DNA from 3 places in the Brevibacillus sp. FW306-2-1A-C05A genome. Region 1 is predicted to be linked to each of the others. Evidence: riboswitches for the same ligand, from Rfam matches in the RefSeq annotation. Region 1 holds a riboswitch; each other region holds the start of a gene.
The links. Region 1 has a riboswitch for lysine ahead of AC3WJN_RS07480 (amino acid permease). Riboswitches for the same ligand answer to the same signal wherever they lie in the genome.
Positions count from the first base shown of each region.

Region 2: another riboswitch for lysine. It lies ahead of dapD (2,3,4,5-tetrahydropyridine-2,6-dicarboxylate N-acetyltransferase); the one in region 1 lies ahead of AC3WJN_RS07480 (amino acid permease).
Region 3: another riboswitch for lysine. It lies ahead of AC3WJN_RS08490 (aspartate kinase); the one in region 1 lies ahead of AC3WJN_RS07480 (amino acid permease).

Region 1 is NZ_JBYSWV010000007.1:34,083-37,355, reverse strand. It holds gene AC3WJN_RS07490 (CGNR zinc finger domain-containing protein) at 1-238, opposite strand, end outside; gene AC3WJN_RS07485 (hypothetical protein) at 435-743, shown strand; lysine riboswitch at 859-1,045, shown strand; gene AC3WJN_RS07480 (amino acid permease) at 1,159-2,601, shown strand; gene AC3WJN_RS07475 (TolC family protein) at 2,657-3,273, shown strand, end outside.
Region 2 is NZ_JBYSWV010000001.1:499,602-502,874, forward strand. It holds gene AC3WJN_RS02570 (aspartate aminotransferase family protein) at 1-601, opposite strand, end outside; gene dapD (2,3,4,5-tetrahydropyridine-2,6-dicarboxylate N-acetyltransferase) at 616-1,326, opposite strand; lysine riboswitch at 1,444-1,633, opposite strand; gene AC3WJN_RS02580 (flavodoxin) at 1,789-2,232, shown strand; gene AC3WJN_RS02585 (GNAT family N-acetyltransferase) at 2,335-2,880, shown strand; gene AC3WJN_RS02590 (EcsC family protein) at 2,881-3,273, opposite strand, start outside.
Region 3 is NZ_JBYSWV010000009.1:12,166-15,438, reverse strand. It holds gene uvrC (excinuclease ABC subunit UvrC) at 1-1,240, shown strand, start outside; lysine riboswitch at 1,327-1,513, shown strand; gene AC3WJN_RS08490 (aspartate kinase) at 1,758-2,999, shown strand; gene AC3WJN_RS08485 (DUF2507 domain-containing protein) at 3,127-3,273, opposite strand, start outside.

The DNA of each region.
Region 1 (3,273 bases):
GTTCCTCCTGCCGCAACGCTTCCCCGCGCACGACCCGCTCCAGCAGACTGCGCATATATTCGCGCAAACGCAACAGCGCCACTGCACTCGCCTCATCAATAGGCAATGGGGCGTGCAAAGCGTATTCCCGCAAAAGCTGCTCCAGCCATTCCTGCTTCGCCAGCCGATTTTCCCTGCGGCCAGACCCGCGCCAATCGCGCCAATCACTGTTTAAAAAATCAATGCACAGCCAGTTCACTCCACTCTTCCCCCATCTGCTTTTCGTTTCTTTTGCTTCTTGTATGCTCAGCCTGTGTATGGTATTCTCTATCCGTAACCAACATAAAATATTTAGGTGGTTACAAGCTGCTTCTTATTGCCATTATAACGTTTCACCAATCTGTTTGACAGACGAGGAGGAACCACATGAATCGGATGGAACTGCTTGTTCACGAATGGGAATGCACGTCGGCACGGAATTTATCAATACCGCCGAGACGAACGACGACACGTTCCAGCCTTCGGGATCGCCCGACGACGAAGCAGCCTGGCAGGCCACCGTACAGCGGATGGAAACCGTCCATCGCCAAATTCATGAAAAGCTCGTCGCTCTGTCAGACGAAGCGTTCGACCAGCCGCTTCCGAGCATCCCTGCCGGGCAAAGCGTGATGAGCATTATTTTGCACGACGCTTTTCACACAGGGCAAATCGTGCAGATCCGCAAGTTGCAAGGCTCCTGGCCTGCACGCCGATCCTTTTTGTAGCAAAACCGCTCCATGCCAATATTTTGCAGCGCAACTTTTTTCGTTGATAAATAACCGTCAATCTTATATAGTTGATAAATAAATCAATTTCATACATGTTATCCTCATCATTCACGGTGAGGGTAGAGGTCGCGGCTTTTATGTCATCCTGTACGAGATTCAGAAGAAATCAATGACTCCAGGAAAGGGAAAAGCCGCCGAAGCTCATGGCGTATCTCTGTGCGCATGGGCTGGGGCTGTACCCGAAAGGGACAGAACTGTCACGTTTGCTTGCCGGGCAAACGTGGTGTGCTATCTTCAGTGAAGGCTTGGTGGGGATTGGATCATACCGCCCTGTGCCGTTTTTTGGCTATTGGCGGTTTTTTCTTTTCCGACCGACCTTCTCAAATTTTTAGAAAGGTCGTGCAAGCAGCATATGTCACAGAATCAACTGCAACGTGGTTTGAAAGCCCGCCATCTGACGATGATCGCCATCGGCGGCTCCATCGGGACGGGCCTGTTCCTGGCAAGTGGAGGCTCGATTCACGAGGCCGGACCGGGCGGAGCCTTGGTCGCCTACATCGCCATCAGCATCATGGTTTACTTTTTGATGACCAGCCTGGGGGAAATGGCTGCCTTCATGCCTGTATCCGGCTCCTTTTCCACCTACGCCACCAAATTCGTCGATCCGTCCCTCGGCTTTGCGCTGGGCTGGAATTACTGGTACAACTGGGCGATTACGATTGCCGTCGAGCTATCTGCCGCGGCGCTGATTATGAAATACTGGTTCCCGGATACTCCCGCCATTTTGTGGAGTACCCTGTTCCTCTGCCTGATGGTTGCTCTGAATTTGTTGTCTGTCAAAAGCTACGGCGAATCCGAATACTGGTTTGCCTTGATTAAAGTCATGACGGTCATCGTCTTTATCGTGATCGGTGTCCTGATGATTTTCGGCATCATGGGCGGCGAAGCAGTCGGCTTCCAAAACTTCACCAAAGGCGACGCGCCATTCAACGGCGGCTTCATGGCCCTTCTCGGTGTGTTCATGATTGCCGGGTTCTCGTTCCAGGGAACTGAGCTGGTCGGTGTGGCCGCCGGGGAGAGCGAAGACCCTGCCCGCAACATCCCGAAAGCGATTCGCCAGATTTTTTGGCGCATCTTGCTGTTCTATATTTTCGCGATCCTGATTATCGGGCTGCTCGTTCCGTACGACAATCCGAATCTCATCAGCGGAGACATTACCGATATTGCCATCAGTCCGTTTACGATCGTGTTTGAAAAAGCCGGCTTTGCCTTTGCCGCCTCCGTAATGAACGCAGTCATTCTCACTTCCGTCCTGTCGGCGGGGAACTCCGGCATGTACGCTTCCACCCGTATGCTGTGGGTGCTGGCGAAGGAAGGCAAAGCTCCGAAATGGTTTTCCAAAGTGACACGCAACGGCGTCCCCGTCAATGCCCTCATCATGACGGCTGCCATCGGCGCGCTGGCGTTTTTGTCCTCGCTGTTCGGCGATGGCGAAGTGTACGTGTGGCTGCTGAACGCCTCCGGTATGTCTGGCTTCATCGCCTGGCTCGGCATCGCCGTCAGCCACTATCGCTTCCGCAAAGCTTACTTGGCGCAAGGCCGCGATCTGCGCGATTTGCCGTACCGGGCGAAGCTGTTCCCGTTTGGCCCGATCTTCGCCTTCATCATTTGCTGCATCGTCATCATCGGCCAAAACTACTCCGCGTTCATCGGCGGAGAAATCGACTGGAACGGCGTTTTCGTCTCCTACATCGGACTGCCGCTGTTTTTGATCGTCTGGCTGGTTTACAAATACACGAAAAAAAGCAAGCTGGTACCACTGAACAAAGTCGATCTCAGCATGGACGAAAAATAAAAATAGCGTTGCAACAACTCTCTACAAGATTCCCTCGTCGCAGGGAATCTTTTTTTTGGCGCAAACTATATTTCCTATCACATTTTCATATTTCGTATTGACGAATAACGCATGGAAATATATACTGTTCATGAAATTTGATAATGATAATCGTTATCATTATATTTTCTTACTTTTTATAGGAGGTAGCATAATGAAATCCAGGTTGTCCAAGCACATTTACAGCACCACGCTGGTTGCCGCGCTGTTGGCAGGCAATGCTCATCTCGCTCTGGCGGAAGAACCTCTCGTCGCAGCAGCGGAACAGACCCAAATCGTTCCCTTGTCCCTCGACCATGCCGTAGAGCAGGCACTGAAAAACGACGTTGATCTGGAACTGCTGCGGCTGACGTATGACAACACCCGCTACGAAACCCTCATGACGCTGCGCGATAAGGCCGCCATCAAGAAAGATGACATCAATACTCTGGATGAAGCAAAGAAAAAATACGAAGAAACAGCCAAGGCGCAAAAAACATTGCTCGTAGACGAGGCATCCTATAACGCTTCGAAAATCAGCTTGCAAATGCAAGTACAAAAAGCGTACTTTGAAGCGCGGGCGCTCGAAGAAAAAATCAAGCTGCAAAAGAACAGCATCAGACGCCAAACCTGGGCCCAGGACAGCGCTGCGAA
Region 2 (3,273 bases), on a different contig from region 1:
GCTCCGACAGCGGCACGACCCCTCCAGAGCCGAGCACAGGCTCCATCAGGACAGCGGCCGGCTTCGCGTCGCGGCAAATCGCCCGCAAGCCGTCCGCATCCTCAGGGTCTAGCTCGTACACCGGAAAGTCCGGCTGCGGAAAATCCTGATACACATGGGCCTGTCTGGTCAGCCGCACCGCGCCCAATGTTCTGCCGTGAAAGCTGTTGCGGAGCACGACAATCCCTTCGCGCCCGGCCCCTTCTGCCTTCGTCCATTTGTGGATCATTTTGATCGCGGCTTCGGTCGCTTCCGCACCGGAATTTGTGAAAAACACTTTTCCCGGGATCGTCTGCTCCACCAGCCGCTGGGCCAACCGGATTGCCGGCTGGTTCAAAAATACGTTGGAAATGTGCAGGAAGCGCTCGCCCTGTTCGCGCAGCGCCTGGACGATCCGCGGATGGGAGTGGCCGAGCACATTGACGGCCAGCCCCGTAAACAAATCCAAATACTTTTTGCCCGCTGTGTCGTACAGGTAGTTGCCTTCCCCTTTTTCGATCGCGATCGGCAAGCGTTTGTAGGAAGAGACGATGTATTGTTCATCAAGCGTACGCCAGTCCATGTGAGCTCTCTCCCCTACAGTTGACGTAGCTCCTGCTTGATCTCCGTCTTGGAGCGAGTTTTGTCGTCGATCTGTTTAATCACGCGCGCTGGTGTACCAGCCACCACAACGTATGGCGGCACGTCTTCAATGACGACCGCGCCCGCTGCCACAACCGCGCCTTTTCCTACGCGCACGCCTTCCAGAACCACGGCGTTGGCACCGATTACGACGTCATCTTCCACTACGACTGGCTGCGCGGAAGGCGGCTCGATGACGCCTGCGATGACAGAACCAGCGCCGATATGGCAGTTTTTCCCGATCGTTCCGCGGCCGCCGACGACGACGTTCATGTCGATCATCGTGCCTTCGCCAATCACAGCACCGATGTTGATCGTAGCGCCCATCATGATGACTGCGTTGTTGCCGATCGTCACCTGGTCGCGGATAATCGCGCCTGGCTCGATGCGCGCCTGGATTCCTTTTGTGTCGAGCAACGGAATCGCCGAATTGCGGCGGTCGCTTTCTACTACGTAGTCTTCGATTTTGTCCGCGTTCGCAGCCAGAACCGGCTCGATTTCTTTCCATTCGCCAAACACAACGCCAGTCGTGCCTGTAATGAACGTCTTGGAGCTGGCACCGAAGTCAATGCCCTCCAGATTGCCTTTCACGTATAGTTTCACTGGTGTTTTCTTCTCGCTTTTTTGAATAAACGCGATAATTTCATTGGCATCCATCATGTTCACTGGTACATCCTCCTTTTAATAAAAAGCGTGCCTGTCAACGAGAGCGAACCGCTCCCCTGACTAAAAAAAGCAATGAGTGCATTCGCTATCTCATTGCTTTCCATACTGCCCAAGCAAATCGTAAATAGCGCTCCACAAACAGGCGATTGCCTTTTGTGACAGGATGCTCATTGTTCACGAATCACCCCAGCCGCTGCTATCCGAGGGGAACAGCAACAGCTTCGGCGCTTTAGCCTTTCCCTCTCTTCCCGCCCCCTGGCAGATTACGAAAAGATGTACTCATCTTCGGCGCACCTCTATTTAGACTTCCAATATTATAATTTCATTTTACTCTACCAAAATCAATCACTTGTGGCAACAGCTTTATGGAAAGAAAAATAACTGTTGACAACGAGAATCATTTTCATTATTTTATTTGTGTGAGAATGATTTTCATTATCTTATTTGGAGGGTTTACTTCTTATGAGCCGCATTTTGATGGTGTACGCAAGCATGACAGGAAACACGCAGGAAGTTGCTGAAGCAATTGCCGAAGGGATTCGTTCCACCGGAAAAGACCTGGAGATAAAAGAAGTCATGGATGCCACTGCCAAGGAACTGGAAGACTACGATGCCATTTTGCTCGGTGCCTATACATGGGGCGACGGCGATCTGCCAGACGAGTGCCTGGACTTTTACGAAGAGATGGACGATATTGATTTGAGCGGCAAAAAAGTCGCGGCTTTCGGTTCCTGCGACTCCGCTTACGAGCATGTGGGCGCTGCTGTAGATATTTTGCTGAAAAAAGCGAGCGAGCGCGGAGCGGAAACTCCACTCGAAGGTCTGAAAATCGAGCTGTCTCCTAACGCAAAAGAAGTAGAGATTTGCAAACAGTTTGGCGTTTCCTTCTCCGAGCTGCTCGGCTAAGACTAGCGCCGGAAAAGAAGTTGTCCAAAAAAATCCTTTTCAAGCAAGCGCTGTCATGATAAAATGTCGATCCATCTTTTCTCAAGAAGGAGGATTGATATCATGACGTTACATACGCATACGGTCTACTTGCGACCACTGCAAGCAAATGACGCAGCCGAGCTTCTGAAGCTTCGGCTGCGTAATCATGCCTTCCTGCAACCGTTCGAGCCGCTCCGCTCCGCCGCCTTCCTGACGCTGAGCGGTCAGGAGGCGCAAATTGCGCAAGCGGAGCAAGACTTTGCAGCAGGGACCGCCTTCGCCTTTGGCGTGTTTTTGCGCGACACGGACGAAATGATCGGCCGCGTCGCTCTGTCAAACGTCGTGCGCGGCGCCTGGCAAAACGCGACCATCGGCTACTTCATGGATGAAGCCTGCAACGGCAAAGGCTACACCACTGCGGCCGTACGGCTTGCGCTCGCGTACGCCTTCCAGGAAGCCGGGCTGCACCGGGTACAGGCCGCTGTCATGCCCCGCAATACTCCCTCCATCCGCGTGTTGGAGAAAAACGGCTTTCGCCACGAAGGGTTGTCCTTGCGCTATTTGCAAATCAACGGCGTGTGGGAAGATCACCTCCTATTTGCGATCACGGCAGAGGACTGGAGCTAATCATTCCTCTTTGTTTTGCTCCACGCGCAATCGCTCCAGGATTCGCCGCTTGCGGTACAGCATTCGCCCCGCTTCGGCGACATCCTGGACGGTTGAGCGATTCAAGTACGCCCCGAACAGGATGCCTGCAATCGGCACCATCTGAAACAGCTTTTTCCAGCCAAAATTTTCCGTGTACGTCACCACGACTTCCCGCCAGCCCTGCAATTGTGCCATGACGTCTTTTTGCGCAGCAGGCTCGTCAAAGCGCGACAGCTCAGCCAGTATCGCCTTTTTGCCGACGATATCGGAAGAAGCGAACTGCAGGCATTTGACCACGAACAGCCGCTCCCGCTTGTCCTCCGGGCGATAGCCGTAGCATAGCGCCATTTCTTGCAGCACTTTCAGCGACGT
Region 3 (3,273 bases), on a different contig from region 1:
GCGACTGGTAGATGAGATCAGCCGCTTCCTCGACGGCGGACACGAGCAGATGAAGCAGCAGCTCACGGAAAAAATGCTCCAGGCCGCAGAGGCGATGGAGTTTGAGCGGGCCAAGGAGTTCCGCGATCAGATCAAGAGCATCGAAGCGGTGATGGAGAAGCAGAAAATTACGTTCACCGATACGGTTGACCGCGACATTATCGGCTTTGCCGTGGAAAAAGGCTGGATGTGCATTCAAATTTTTTACATGCGCCAGGGCAAGATGATCGAGCGGCAGACGACCTCCTTCCCTTACTACGGAAACGAGAGCGAGGACTTCATGTCGTACGTCACCCAGTTTTACTACGACAAGCAAAACGCGCTGCCCAAAGAAATTTTGCTGCCGGAGGAAAGCGAGCCGGAGCTGTTGAGTGAATGGCTGGGAGTCAAGGTGTTGACGCCCAAGCGCAGCAAAAAGCGCGAACTGGTGCAGATGGCTTGTGAAAACGCGCGGATCGCCCTGCAGGAAAAGTTCGCCCTGATGTCCAAGGACGACGCGCGGACCGTTCAGGCGGTGCACAACCTGGGGCATGTGCTGGGGATCGGCGTCCCGCACCGGATCGAGGCGTTCGACAACTCCAACATCCAAGGAACCGAGCCTGTGTCGGCGATGATTGTCTTTACGGACGGCCGTCCGGACAAAAAGGAATACCGCAAGTTCAAGATCAAGACAGTCGAAGGGCCGGACGATTACGGCTCCATGCGCGAGGTAATCCGCAGACGGTATTCGCGCTTGCTGAAGGAAAACCAGCCGCTGCCCGATCTGATCGTCATCGACGGGGGCAAAGGGCAGATCAGCGCCGCCATGGACGTGCTGGAAAACGAGCTGGGGCTGTACATCCCGGTCTGCGGCCTGGCCAAAGACGAAAAGCACAAAACCGCGCAGTTGATGTACGGCGATCCGCCGGAGCCGGTGAATCTGAAGCGGGACAGCTACGAATTTTACTTGCTGCAGCGCATTCAGGACGAGGTGCACCGGTTTGCGATTACGTTTCACCGACAATCCCGGACGAAGACGATGCTCTCCTCCCAGCTCGACGAAATACCGGGCATCGGCGAAAAGCGGCGCAAGCTGTTGTTTACCCATTTTGGCTCGCTGAAAAAAATGCGCGAGGCGACGGTGGAGGATTTCCGGCAGTTGGGGATCGGCGACAAGCTGGCGAAGCAGATTATCGCCCATTTGCGCAAGCTGGAATCGTAACGTTTTTTTCAAAAAGCGATTGAACCGTTCGGATTCCCGTGATATAATGCGTTTCAAACAGAATAGTTAGCCTCACTTCCCTTATGAAGTGAGGTAGAGGCGCGAAAACCAAGAGTACCACCCTGAGATCGGGTATCTGTGAAGGGAGCGGGAAAGGGGAATTCGCCGAAGTGTGGAGGAAAACCCGTAGTTCTCCATGCTGGGTCTGCATTGAACAAGTGCAGGACTGTCATCTGGCTCTTAACCGGCGTCAGATGGAGTGCTATCTCACGGTGTGTCAATGTGAGCGGTGATAGGTGTTGTCCTGTCATGTGCTGCATTGTCCGCGTGTATTGGGAGGGAGGAACCGGTATGTCGAAACAGTAGGCAGCGGCAGGTACTTATTCCTTGTCGGTGCCTTTTTTATAAAGTGACAGGTAAAATTTTCCATAAACGAGTAAGCGAAAACAAGCTAATAAAACGAGAGAAAACGATACATTCTACAAACATTGGATATGAGAAAAGGGAGAGAAGCCGCATGGGGTTGATCGTGCAGAAATACGGAGGCACCTCTGTAGGGACTATTGAGCGAATTTTACGAGTTGCGGACCGAATTATCAGCTACAAAGAAGAAGGGCATGACCTGGTAGTCGTCGTGTCTGCGATGGGCAAATCTACCGACGTCCTGGTAGATATGGCCAAACAGATCAGCGCCTACCCTTCCGAGCGTGAAATGGATATGCTGCTGACCACGGGGGAGCAAGTATCGATCGCATTGCTCGCGATGGCCTTGCATTCCAAAGGCTACGATGCCATTTCTTTGACTGGCTGGCAGGCCGGAGTGACGACAGAAGCGATCCACGGCCGGGCGCGGATCAAGCAAATTGATCCACAGCGCATTCAGGCGGAGCTCGGTCGAGGCCGCGTCGTGATTGTGGCAGGGTTCCAAGGTCTTAGCGACGAAGGAGAAATTACAACGCTCGGCCGCGGTGGATCGGATACATCGGCGGTTACGCTGGCAGCCAGCCTGAATGCTGACAAATGCGAGATTTTTACAGACGTTTCTGGCGTTTACACGGCCGACCCGCGCATGGTGCCGGCAGCAAGCAAGCTGAATACGATCTCGTATGATGAAATGCTGGAGCTTGCCAATCTCGGCGCAGGCGTCCTGCATCCGCGTTCGGTGGAGGCTGCGAAAAAATACAAGGTACGGCTGGTGGTCCGCTCCAGCTTTACTGCCGAAGAGGGTACGTACGTTGAGGAGGTTGCCAACATGGAAACAGGAAGAGTAGTAAGTGGAGTCGCGCATGACGAAGATGTCGCCAAAGTTACGGTTGTCGGGATGCCTGCAAAGGTGGGGACTCTTTCCCGCCTGTTCAATACACTCGCAGACAACCAGGTGAACGTCGACATCATCATTCAAAGCTCCTACGATGCCGCTGTCACGAACATTTCGTTTACGGTCGCGGCAGATGACTTGAAAAAGGCGCTGGATACGCTGGAAAACAACAAAGCGGAGCTGGGCTTCGAAAAAGTCGACTTCGAGCAAAACTTGACCAAAGTGTCCATCGTCGGCTCCGGCATGGTGAACAATCCGGGGGTTGCCGCTGAGATGTTCCGCGTTTTGGCTGAAAAAGAAATTTCTATTAAAATGGTTTCGACGTCGGACATCAAAGTGTCCTGCGTTATTCCTGCTGGCCAAACCGAGCTTGCCGTTCGCAGCCTGCATACGGCATACGGACTTGATGTGGCGGAAACAGCAGTCGTGCACGGCTTATAAGAAGCAAATGCTCCCTCGCCCGCTGGCAGAGGGGGCATCTTTTTGAATGATTCGCGAGTGCGGGTTCCCGCTGCCTTTTGCAATGACAAAAGTATGGCAGTATCCCGCACAAAGGCGAACGGCTTGTTTATTTTTGCGTCCGCACCTTGATAAGAATGCGGGACGAGCTTTCGATCTCCAGTTGTGCGGACGTGTCCTTGCCCTTCCACTGCTCGATGCTGCCGGCGATGATTCCGGCTTCTAGTGACAAGGCGCGGCTGAGCCGCTCGGGCGT